Regions from separate parts of the Blautia sp. MCC269 genome, predicted to be linked through region 2. Evidence: riboswitches for the same ligand, from Rfam matches in the RefSeq annotation. Region 2 holds a riboswitch; each other region holds the start of a gene.
What was found. A riboswitch is a leader RNA that binds a small molecule or an ion and turns the genes downstream of it on or off. The one in region 2 is predicted to bind cyclic di-GMP.

Region 1 (4,284 bases), on a different contig from region 2:
ATTCCCAGACCAGTTCCCTGAACTCTGGTTGTCCGGTGGTCATCTGCGCGACTGAAAGGATCAAACATGATTTTCTGGAATTCCGGTGACATACCGATTCCATTATCCTCAATCGTAAATTCATAGCATCCAAGCTCTGAAAATCCATTTGGCTTTTCCTCTATGGAAAAAATAATATTCCCACCATCCGGTGTATACTTGATCGCATTACTCATCAGATTCACAAATACCTGCTGAATCCTCAGACTGTCACCGCAGACATCCTCATGTTCAATGTGATTAATATGTATATCAAAATTATGTTTATGTTCATCAAGCACCGGTTTCGTAAGCGTAATAAGATTATCCACCAGTTCTGACAGATTGAAATCTTCCTGTGCCAGCGTCATTTTTCCGCTTTCGATACGTGCCATATCCAGCACTTCATTGATCAGCCCCAGCAGATGGCGGCTTGATTCTGTAATCTTGCTGAGGCATTCAATAACTCTCTCCTGACTCTCAATATTTGCTCCTGCGATCGCTGTCAGACCGACAATGGCGTTCATTGGTGTCCTGATATCATGGGACATATTGGAAAGGAATTCTGTTTTCGCACGATTCGCATTTTCTGCAGAACGGTAAGCCTCTTTCAGTGCCTGACGGGATTCAATCTCTGCTTTTTTCTCCTGTGTCACATCCATGGATGCCAGCAATACTTTTACCAGTTTTCCATCCTCCCATTCCAGGGGTATGTAAGAAGCGATCTTATAAGTCTTTTCATCCTGGCTGCAATACTCAAACTTATAAATATCATTTTCACTTTTCAGTTTTTTCCGAATATTATCCGGGGCTATCAGGATATCTATAGCTTCCAATGGTTCCAGTGTCTTATATTTTTCAAGAACCTGCATCTGAAAATCATGATAAAATCCCAGAGGTTTATATATCATCTGTCCATTCAGATTGTAGAATTCATATCTGTCATTTTCCAGATCACAGACAACAAAACGGTCAACCAGACGCACAATACTCTGGATCAGCTGCTCCATGGAAGCATTATCCGCTGCCATCTGCAGATGCCGTGCACTCTCCACCTTTGTCTCTGTGATATCCCGCAGAAAGATCATGGCATATTCTGAATCCTCTATCTCGCCGCGTATGATCACATTACGGACCCATCGTTCTTCTCCATTCAGAGTGATACGGCACTCCAAAGCCAATTCGGTTTCCAGACCCTTCAGCCTTTCTGCAATATAACCACGGTCGTAAAAAGAGGATACCGCCTTCTTATCTTTCTCCACAACATAGGAATCCACAAAATGCCGGATCAGTTCATCCCATGTATGACTCTGTTCAAAGACTGTCATCAGGGACGGTTCAACCTTAAAGGTATCAAAAGTATTCGCTTCCAGATTCACATAATACTCGCACAGATCTGCTTTCGTAAAAGCCCGGTGGAAAGCAGCAGATTTTTGTGCCTGCATGATTTCTTTTTTCTCCCCATCAATGTTAATAAAAATCCCAGCAATCCTACTGGCAGAACCATCCAGACGGCGTATTACTTCTGCCGATGCCCGAAACCACTGGTATTGATTATCCTTCATTCTCATACGATACTCTACCTGGTATTTTATCTGGTTCGTCTTATCCTTAATTGCCGCCTGAAGCTGCACCATTACTCTTTCTTTATCCTGTGGATGCAGAAGATCTGACCAGGATTCCAGTTTATTCGGAAAGTCCAGAGTGTCATGATAGCCAAGCATTTTTCGGAATTCATGACTCCAGTTTGCATTCACAATCTCACTGTTTTCGTCACAGTCAAAATACCAGAAGCCGGAACAGATAGCCTCATTGAGCAGTGCCAGATTTACATGATCCCAGTTGACCTGTACGGACATAACCCATATCTGTCTGCCCGCCTCATCTGTCGCATCCTCTTTACAAAGCCGTACATTATTCACTGTACCGTCTGCTGTAAGGATCTGTGCTTCCCCTGTTCCGTGAAGCTGCAAAAAACGGTCTCGCTCCAGTCTATCTTCCTCGTCATAAAAGAAGTTTTTCAACGAGCCGTTTGTCTGCTTCATAAAAGAGTCGAATGTATATCCTGTACTATGTAACAGCAGATTGCTCACAGATAAAACAGACAGGTTTTGGTCATAATATCCTGTCATTATGCCTACTCCGCCATTATTTTCCAGTGTTTTCTGTACTGCCTGTGACATGGTCTGTGTCTGTCCCGGTACAGTCTCACTTAAAGAATATATTTTGTCTTCATAATTTCCCATTTTATAAAAATCCTCACTCTGTTTCATGCTTCGTTATCCTGCTTTTATCTGTATACAGAGAACCTATCCCTGCCAGTTTTCTTATCCATTTTTGCATACAAAAAAGGACACCTTCCAAAACCTGCCAGCGTCCCTACTATATTTCTTTAACATCACACTGATTTTAGCCACTTCTGGCTTTGCGTCCCTGCCTTTCAGCAGGTTTGCCCTGAAATAATTTCCATTTTTATCAAAAATAAAATACCACGAAGTTTTTCATACGTCAATAATGTTGGATAGAAAATCTGTGTATTTTGCGTATGTCAGGTTGCATTGTCAGGGATTAGGATGAATTTGGGCTATTTTGCACATTGATATTATTATCTGTTATACATATAATAATATTAACAGGACTCCCCGCACCTCTCAAAGATGTGCCCCAGGGGAGACATTTTTTTATACGAAGATATTATTGAAGAAATAATATAAAGTGGAGTTCTGGTTTAGGGAATTCCATTTTTATTGCTTGTATTTGCTTTGTTATTAGCGTACTTTGCTCCCACATGATGTCCTGCTTTTTTCTCATATTGCATTTCTCCCTTCTGAAGTTCTCTTTTCAGTTACATGACTATACCAGAAGTCGTGGAAATAGCAATTCATCAGATGTACCGAAAATGCGTGGAGGAGATTGGGGATAGTAGATAATAGGGAAAATTAGGATAAAAGAAAAGTCATGGCTCTGCCATGACCTTTTAATTCATATTTGCTGTCTTATTCAGCAGAAATACCTGCCAGTTTTACATTTACGTTATAATATCCTACACAACGTGAAAAATAGGTATACGGATTTGAGAAGTTGCAACCACTACACACAATATTCACACAAAATTCTCTTTATGTTTTCAATTTTTATAGGCTTTGCCAAGTGAGCATTCATTCCTGCTGCCAGACACTTTTCTTTATCTTCTCTGAATGCATTTGCTGTCATGGCAATAATCGGGATCGTCTCAGCATCTGGATGTTTCAGTGACCGGATTGTTTTTGTCGCAGTAATCCCATCCATTACAGGCATCATGATATCCATCAGAATTGCGTCAAAATAACCTTCCGGTTTCTCCTGGAACATTCTGACTGCCTGCAGTCCATCTTCTGCAACTGTCAGATTTGCACCTTCATCAGACAACAGCGTTTCCGCAATTTCTGCATTCAGTTCATTATCCTCCACCAGCAATAAGTTTAATCCGCTGATATCCATCTGTGCCGCTGTTTTCTTTACTGTATCTAGTGCGGGAGCAAGTTTAAACGGAATCCTGATGATAAAGGTTGAGCCAACTCCCTCTTTGCTTTTAACTTCAATAGTTCCACCCATCTTTTCAATCAGACCTTTTACAATCGCCATTCCCAGTCCAATTCCCTGCTGTGTACTTCTTGCATCCTCTCTTTCCTGCGAAAACGGCTCAAATATATGCTCCTGGTATTCCCTGCTCATACCAATGCCAGTATCAGTTATGGTCCACTCATATGTCGTAATTCCGTCAACAGCTTCTGTATAATCTGATACAGTTCTTATCTTGCCGCCAATTCGGTTATACTTAATACAATTTCCATAAATATTAAGAAATATCTGTCTTAAATGCACCGGACTTCCATAAATAAAAGGATATCGAAGCCCTTCTTTTTTTGAACAGAACTGCATCTGGATTCCTCTGTCTTTTGCCCGCTGTTCTATGATAGCCAGAACATCCTGGCTTAATTCCTTAAAGTTGATGATTTCCTGCGTCAGAGGTACATTTCCATCTTCAATCTTGCTCATCTGAAGGATATCGTTAATAAGAGACAATAGGTAGTCTGCAGCTACTTGCATTTTTCTGAAATTTTCCAGGACCAATTCCCTGTCATCAAAATGTTTCTCAGCAATCTTCAGCAATCCGATAATTCCATTCAGCGGGGTTCTCATATCGTGAGACATCCTGGAGAGAAAATCAGACTTGCTTTTATTTGCTTTCTTTTCACTTTCCAAGGCAATTGATTTGTGCATGAA
Region 2 (4,284 bases):
ATGGCAATCAATTCCGGCAATCCAAAGTGAGTACTTTCCGGCACATCTTTTAAGCAGAACACTACCAGCAATCCAATCACTGCATAAGGCAATACTTTTCCCAGATAGGTAATCACAGCCAGTGGTTCTTTTCCTTCCGGAAATATGATAAACGGCAGAAATCGCGTTGTCATAGTTCCCAGAACTACTACAGCAACGGTTATAATCTGCTGCGTTATTGTCATAGTCATTCTTTATCCCTCCTGTATACACTCTTTTTTTCTTTTCTCCCCATACTTCTTCATTCCCAGGAAGCATAAAATAATGGATGCCATTGCCGGAAGGATAAAACTATCACTTCCAAAGAGTATCAGGCAGATTACAGAGCATACAACACCTACCAGTGCAGGTTTATGATCTTCTGCCTCTTCCCACTGATTGATAAACATAACTACAAACAGCGCAGTCATAACAAAATCAATGCCTTTTGTATTGAAATGGATCACATACCCCAGAAGTGCACCGGAAGTCGCACCAGCCACCCAGTAAAACTGATTCAGTGCATTGACAAAGAACATAAACCATCCTCTGTCCACATCTTCCGGAGGATCTACGGTACAGTTGACCGTAAATGACTCGTCACACATTCCAAAAATAAGATAAAACTTCTTCCATCCTGTATTCTTATATTTCTCCAGCATGGAAATTCCATAAAACAGATGTCTTGCATTTACCATCAATGTCAAAAAGAATGCATACACCGGATTAAACGCTGACAAAAGCAGATTTGCCGTAACAAATTCCATGGAACCTGCGTAAATAAAAAAGCTCATGCACAACGGATATACAAAGGAAAATCCCTTGCTTCGCATCATAAATCCATACGACATTCCCAGAAAAAGAAAGCCCACACAGATAGGCAACGTATACGGAAAGGCTGCTTTAAATGCTTTTTTCTTCATGCCTCAGATATTTCCTTTCATTCATTTCCACGTTATACTTTACTTTTTCCTACCGGAACTGTCAAGAATATCCATCAGCATTTTTTTGCAAACGTTTTCATGCCTGAACTTTCCAGATCTCACGATTTTCATCCAGCGTAACGATATCTCCTTCGTTGATATCTCTTTCATACAAACGTTCATCATCATGCTTCAGACTGATTTCCCGTCCATCTTCACTTTCCAGTATCACCACCGACATAAGCCTTTCTCCAGGCTGCCGTTCTTCGCATCCAAAATCCATATCCTCTTCGATTCTGATTACTTTATACTGCATAATTCAGGCCGCCCTCTTTATAATTCATCCAACAGCACATCATTCACTGCCTCGTAAGCATCTTCCAGTGCGTCCAGCGCTTCTGTCAGCGTATCCATTTTCCGGCTGTCTGCATGATCTTCCTCATATGCATCAATGACTTCTGCCATAACGTCTTTCAGCTCTTCCAGTGAATTGGCAATATCCTGCAGTTTCTGATCCTTATCTTCTCTTGATGTGATATTTACAATTTTGCTCATAATTTTTCTCCCTTCTGTTCTGTTTTGCTGATGATTTATTTTATTATACCACATTCATAATCCACTCCGCTACCTGACCTCTCTGAGCAAAAAAGAAGCCCGGATTTCTCCGAACTTCTTTTATATGTTTCACGTGAAACATTATGTTTTTTATATCTTACCTGCTTGCAAGCAGCCGCACCATGCATTCTTTTAATTTACTTTCATTGACCGGCTTTGTAATATGTGCATCCATACCCGCTGCGCCCTGAATCAGCTCGTCACCGGCATTATGTCCCAGTGTATCATTTATCCCTTTCAATCCATTTACATCCAGAGCAGCATAGACAAACTCCGATGCAAGGGACATTCCGTTCAGATCATCCTTGTAGGCTCTCCGGTTCAGGCATATTCTCTACGATAGAAGAAATCTCATTCTGCTTTACTTCATTCAGCAACCGCACCGGTTCAATCCCAACCTGAACCATACGGGTACCGGTTTCATCCCAGGTGATGGCATACATCATCTTTTTTCCCTCGGAAGTATTCGGTGTGACATCCTGGCACATAGTAAGCGTTTTGTCTTCCAGCATTGGCTTAAAATATTCCATCTGATCTCCAGAATCAAAATTGTAGCCGTAATATTCCGGTATGGTACCGCTGTAGATTTTTCCCGTAGTATCAAACAGATGAATTTCGTCTACAGACATAAGATCCGCAATCTTTTTCAGCTCATCTACATTTTTCTCAGCATCCGGATTCGCATTGATAATATAGGCAACTGCTTTGGCACGTACAATATAGTCCTCTTTCAGCGACGTAATCATATTTTTCTCGTTATCTTCGTTCTTCTCAATTACATTGACTACCCGGTCCAACAGTACCTCTGACATTTTCGCCGTATTTTTGTTGTTGATCCAGTTCAAAATAGCCATCTGGATAACCAAAGCCATCAGAATAAGCCCCAGCGCAAGGAATACGATTTTATCTAATTTTCGTATTTTATCGTATTTTATTTTCTACATTTCTGCTCCTAGCTGATGCTCTGCTGATAAACGCAGAGCATAAAAAACATGCCCTATAGTATCTTTACGTTGTACTATAGTGCATGTTTACATTTAAATCTATGCAACTGGCTGCCATTTTACAGGCCCTATAGCTTTGCGTCACAGTCTTTCAGCTGTTTTGCCTTTTATGATCATAGTTATTTTCTATAGCAATTATAGCTCATTATCTACGATCATTTCAATAGCTGTTCGCAAAAATATACATTCGCCGGTTTTTGAAGGTTATTTCTGTTTTGTTGCCACAAATCCGATCAGATAGAATACTGCTGCCACTACCATGGCATTTACTGCCGCGATTCCTGCATGAATCAGATTGGCTGCCACCGCACCTGCCACAACACCTGCCAGATTAAACCAGTTGGCTGTCTGCAGCGGTACATTTTTTTCTTTATATTTGTCACGTCGGAGGAAGAAGTCCAGAATTACTGTGATGCCGATAGGTGGCAGGGCACAGTTGAGGATATTCAGCCATCCTGTAAAATTATAGTATAACCAGATCGCAAGTGCGGTTCCGATCACACCGGAAATACAGGTAGCAATCTTCATTCTTGCATTGGTGATATTTGAGATTGCAAGTCCGCCGGTGTACAGTGCGTTGTTGTTGGTTGTCCAGATATTGGCTCCCAGCACAATGATCGCCGGAATCGCAAGTCCCTGTGCTATCATAACATAAAAGATATCATCTTTTCCTGTGAACGCACCACCGATAGCTCCGAAACAGAACATCAGGGTATTTCCAAGGAAAAATGCGATCACAGTTGTCCATACAGCAACCTTGTTATTCTTCGCAAAACGAATAAAGTTCGGTGTTGCCGTACCACCGGAAATAAAAGATCCGATTACATATCCGACACCGGTAAATAAAGTAATCGATCCCACAGACTGGTTAAATACTGCTGCCAGGCCACCGCCGTCTGCTGCTGCCGTCACCATGGAATATACTCCCAGGATCACGATCAGCGGTACGGAAATCGTACTTACGATCTCCAGCGCTTTCATTCCTGTGGCTGCGGTAATGGTCATCAGAAGACCTGCCACAATTGTCAGAACCCATTTATTGATTCCCAGTAATTCTGCAGTTGGAATGGAAAACATGGCAACACCGACACCAAACCATCCGATCTGTGTGAGGCCAAGTACCAGTGATGAAAGATAAGAACCTTTTTTTCCAAAAGCTCTTCTGCACAGAAGATCCATGCTCATTCCTGTATCAGAACCAATGTACGCAAGAATTCCGCAGTATGCAGACAGGATCACGCCGCCAATAACGCAGGCTGCCGCAAATCCGTTCAGATCCAGTCCGTTTCCAAGTTTCGCGCCGACACTCATGCTTGCGGAAAAGAAAGTAAATCCCAGCATTACAAAAAACATGCTGCGGAAACCTTTTCTCGCACTTTCCGGCACTGCTTCCATGGAATAATCGTCATCTGCCGCAGTTACCTGGGGTTTTGTTTTTTCGCTCATTTTTACTCCTTTGTTTATCTTATACTGTTTTCAGTTACTCTGTGGAGTGTTTTCCCTTACACACTCCGCCCTTTCCCGTCTCCTTTCTTTTGTTTGCTGTGGAGATTATAACACAAATCATTTCTCTTCTGCAGTTTTTTCCGCAGATGTTTCCGTTTCCCGTTTTTTTCTAAGTTCTACCTTTTTGATCTCTCCCAGGATCTCCACTCCTCTCACCAGAGATCTCGGTTCATTTCGTAAAAGCTCGTATTCTGTCACATAACCGCATTTTTTGTAGA
Region 3 (4,284 bases), on a different contig from region 2:
AAGTACAGGATTGCGATGAGCTGCAGTTTGAGTTAATCCGACAATTAAAGAAACCGGAAGTCGGGCTTTTTGCAGTGGGCGATCCCAATCAGGTGATCTACAGCTGGCGTGGAAGTATGTTCAATATTTTTTATAAATTCCGTGAATTGTATCACGCAGAAGAACTATCCCTTCCTGTAAATTACCGTTCTTCCCAAACGATCCTGGCAGTTTCCAGAAGATTTCAGGAATCCGGTGATTCTCTTACCGGCGTACAGGAAGAAGGAGAAAAAATCTCTGTCAAAAATCACTATGATCCTTTTCAGGAAGCAGAGTATCTGGCAGACAAGATTCGTTCTCTTCACGAAAGCGGTGTCCCCCTCACAGAAATCGCAGTATTTTACAGACTTCAGAGCCAGTCAGAGATCCTCTCAAAGGTTCTGGAAAAACATCAGATCCCATATGAAATCTCTCAGAAGAAAATCATTCAGGATATTCCGGTTCTTGCCTGGTTTCTTCATATACTGCGTTTTTTAAGTAATCATGAGGATCTTACCAGCGGAACTTATGTCCTTTGCGACAAAACTTTCGGGGAAGGATGGACCTCAAAAAAGGCCCGGACAGAGATTCTGAATTTTACACAAGGGAGCGTATTTCTCTCGAAATCCTTACTTTTTCAGGCCATGTGGGAGTATCGGGACACAGGCTCCGACTACATAAATCTGTGGGAACAGCTTTCTCTGGAAAAATATCTCCGACCGTCTTCCAGCGACTATAAAGAAAACCGGAGGCAAATCCTTTCCCTGTTAAAGAAAATGGAATCCTATCACAGTATCAGGGATTTTCTTAATGATCTTGTACTGAATGGCATGGAACCGGAAAAAGATGCGGTTTCCGGAGAATCTGTAAAACTGATGACGCTCCATGCCTCCAAAGGGCTGGAATTCGATCACGTATTTATCATTGGTGTAAATGATGGGCTGATTCCGTTGAACAGCCGTGATGCTTCTACAGAAGAGGAAGAGAGGAGACTGTTTTATGTGGGAATGACAAGAGCAGGGAAATTCCTGGAATTATCTTTTTACATCAATCCCGGAACTGTGCGGGTATTTCCAGGTCCAGGTCGCTACCTTTCCAGTCTTCCGGAAAAATATCTTGCCCATCCGGCAGATGCCACAAGAGATACAAAAGAAGCTGCCCGGCACCTTCAGGACCTGAAAAAGATGATCCTGGAAGAAAAACTCCGAAAATTGGAAACACCGAAGCAACTTGTAGAACATCCCAAATACGGTCGTGGAACCATTATCTCCGAAAACGAAGATACCATTGTGATACAATTTGATGATTACGGCGAAAAAGAAATGCTAAAAGCCTTTTCACAGTTGAAAAAAATTCCAAACAATAATTGACAAATTTTCCGTATAAATATACACTAAAATTATTAAAAAAATAAACACGGGCAAAGCAGCCGAAAGACTGTGGCGCAAAGCTATAGGGCCTGTAAAATGGCAGCCAGTTGTATAATTCAAAAGCACTATAGTTCTCTCTGTCTGAACATGGTGCTTTTTTTATTTTACCCCGTGGAGAGGATCAACATGAACAAAAGAGCAACTGGAGTAATTTGGGGAATACTGCTTATTATTTCAGCTGTATATCCGGTAAGTGCATCTGAAATTTCCAAATCTGAAACGCCCAATTATAAAATCGCATTCTATGCCTTCGACTGTTATCATATGCAGGACGAAAACGGGAAAAGAACCGGCTATGGATATGAAATGATGCAGGATGTATCCAAGTATTTGCAATGTACCTTTTCTTATGTTGGATACGATAAAACAGCTTCTCAATGTGAAGAAATGCTTCGAAACGGGGATGTGGATATTTATACTGCAGCAAAGAAAACACCCCAGCGTGAAGAGGAGTTTGCATTTTCCACTCATCCGGCTATTACTTCGTCTACCTGTATGAATGTAAAAGTTGGAAATAACAGGATCGTACCTGGGGATTATTCTACTTATAATGGTATCCGCATCGGATTTCTGAAACGCCATACATACAATGACTCATTCCTGGATTTTGCCAGAGAAAAGGGCTTTGACTGTAAGAGCATATATTATGAGACACCAACAGAACTGACCAACGCACTGATCAATGATGAGGTAGATGCGTTGGTAAACAGTTATATCCGCATACCGGAAGAATAAGGTATAAGGTGAAAAATATGAGATCGACCGACAATTACAACCGAACAAAGGCCATGCAGGAGTATGCATCCGCTATTTTGCGGGAACTTCCCATGATCGATCGTGTAAAAAACAACGAAGAACTGGATGGCGCAATTTACGAAATGCTGCAACTGCTTGGAAAATGCAGTGGTGCCGATCGAGTATATATTTTTGATAAAAAAGAAAAGAACCGAAAAGAATACTTCTGTCTTCAGTGTGAATGGAAAAATGAGGACGACATATTAGAAAAAGAACAGTTATTTTCAGAAATCGCGGTAGAGGATATTCCACATTGGACAGACGAACTGAAAAAAGGATTGACGATCCAGATTACAGATCGTGAAGAACTTTCTCCTATGGAACAGGAATACAACCTGATGAAGAAACATCACACATATTCCCGCGTCCTCGCACCTATTTTCAGCAGAGACCATTTAAGCGGATTTATCGGAATGGATCATTTTATAAAGGAATCTCAGAACTGTTTATTCATCAGCTTGCGTTCGTAGGTGCTCATCTGAATACAGCCACGGAAAATCTCCGTATGTTTACGCTTCTGGAAAAAAATCTTGAAAGCATGGAAAAAGAGGAGTTTATAGCAATTGATTACCTTGCCACAGATAACAACTGGCATCTTTCCAGGTTTATTGTCCAGTCAAGAACGGAAGATGGAACAGCCAGACAGGTTCTGCTTGTAATCCGCGTGATCAGTGAGGAAAAAAGGCGGGAAAAATATCTCATAGATGATGTACCTTTTATCAGGGAGCAGGAAGTATCAGAGACAACCGCGGAAATTCCGTTCTTCAAACTCAGGCCATCCAGAATCATAAAAACGCTTCTGATCGCAGAAGATAATGACCTGAATTATGAGATTCTGGAAGAACAATTGGAAATGTACGGCATTCACTGTGTCCGGGCAGTAAATGGAAAAGAATGCGTACAGCTTTTTGAGGGGGCTCCATCCGGAACATATGATGCCATTCTCATGGATATGCAGATGCCTGTGATGAATGGTCTTGACGCAGCCAGGGCAATCCGAGCGCTTCCATTCCCGGAAGCAAAACAGATCCCGGTCATCGCATTGACTGCCAATGCCTATCTGGAAGATGCCCAGAAATGTAAAGAAGCAGGAATGAACGACCATATGTCCAAACCTGTACAGATAGAACAGATCATCCGGACTGTGGAGAAATGGATGAAATAACCGATATATCAGATGCCAAATGCGTACGCCCGCTTTACATACAGATCCTTCCATGGTAAAATTTCATGAGAAATAACCGAAACGGAAGGATCTGTATTATTATGAAAAATCTGGAAGAATTAATGACACAGGGAAGGATCAGAAGAGAATCCCGCAGAGATGAATTTGTACGAAAAAGTCTTCTTTCTGATGAATTTCTTGATCTTATTCAGAAAAACAAGAAACCGTTTGATCTTATGATGTCGTATTACCAGTGTGCGATCATGGAGATTGAGACAAAATTCCGTGTACTGGATCAGGAATATTCTCTGGAATACGACAAGAACCCCATCGAAGCCATCAAAAGCCGTGTGAAATCTCCAGAAAGTCTTGCCAAAAAGATCCGGCGCAAGAATATCCCCATGAGTCTTACCTCTATTGAAGAAAATATCAAAGACATCGCCGGTGTTCGGGTGATCTGTTCCTTTCCCGACGATATCTAATATCTATGAACTGGAAGAAAGTTTTCTGAAACAGGATGATATCGTTCTCATAGAGAGAAAAGATTATATCAAAAATCCCAAGCCAAGCGGATACCGGAGTCTTCATCTGATCGTGCAGGTTCCGATGCCATTCAGAGTGCGGAGCTTGACAACCGCATGCAGGAGATACGTAACCAGCTGCTTAACTGAGCTTCCAGCCTTCTGCTTTTTCGCGGATTTTTACAAACTGCTGATACTTTCCTTCCTTACGTATCAGTTCTTCATGTGTACCACATTCAGCGATCTGGCCATCCGCTACAACCAGGATCTGGTCTGCCTGCTCGATCGTGGAAAGGCGGTGTGCGATGGTGATGATGGTTTTCCCTCTGGTAAGTTCTGTTATGGCATTCTGGAT

Region 1: it holds a riboswitch for cyclic di-GMP, as region 2 does, so the genes downstream of both, GPK88_RS01745 (response regulator) here and GPK88_RS04325 (hypothetical protein) in region 2, are expected to answer to the same signal.
Region 3: it holds a riboswitch for cyclic di-GMP, as region 2 does, so the genes downstream of both, GPK88_RS14150 (substrate-binding periplasmic protein) here and GPK88_RS04325 (hypothetical protein) in region 2, are expected to answer to the same signal.

What each region holds. Positions count from the first base shown of each region.
Region 1 covers NZ_WQQE01000006.1:70,655-74,938, forward strand. Annotated here, with positions in the region: gene GPK88_RS01745 (response regulator) at 1-2,264, opposite strand, end outside; cyclic di-GMP riboswitch class I at 2,377-2,482, opposite strand; gene GPK88_RS01750 (hybrid sensor histidine kinase/response regulator) at 3,109-4,284, opposite strand, start outside.
Region 2 covers NZ_WQQE01000011.1:31,580-35,863, reverse strand. Annotated here, with positions in the region: gene GPK88_RS04350 (branched-chain amino acid transport AzlD family protein) at 1-224, opposite strand, end outside; gene GPK88_RS04345 (AzlC family ABC transporter permease) at 234-941, opposite strand; gene GPK88_RS04340 (hypothetical protein) at 1,039-1,257, opposite strand; gene GPK88_RS04335 (hypothetical protein) at 1,275-1,496, opposite strand; gene GPK88_RS04330 (diguanylate cyclase domain-containing protein) at 1,654-1,845, opposite strand; gene GPK88_RS04325 (hypothetical protein) at 1,856-2,428, opposite strand; cyclic di-GMP riboswitch class I at 2,600-2,675, opposite strand; gene codB (cytosine permease) at 2,765-4,006, opposite strand; gene GPK88_RS04315 (hypothetical protein) at 4,124-4,284, opposite strand, start outside.
Region 3 covers NZ_WQQE01000039.1:259,337-263,620, forward strand. Annotated here, with positions in the region: gene GPK88_RS14145 (ATP-dependent helicase) at 1-1,388, shown strand, start outside; cyclic di-GMP riboswitch class I at 1,428-1,503, shown strand; gene GPK88_RS14150 (substrate-binding periplasmic protein) at 1,575-2,183, shown strand; gene GPK88_RS14155 (hypothetical protein) at 2,201-2,713, shown strand; gene GPK88_RS14160 (response regulator) at 2,782-3,408, shown strand; partial or broken gene GPK88_RS18930 (GTP pyrophosphokinase) at 3,531-4,017, shown strand; partial or broken gene GPK88_RS18935 (ABC transporter ATP-binding protein) at 4,072-4,284, opposite strand, start outside; gene GPK88_RS18940 (hypothetical protein) at 4,284-4,284, opposite strand, start outside.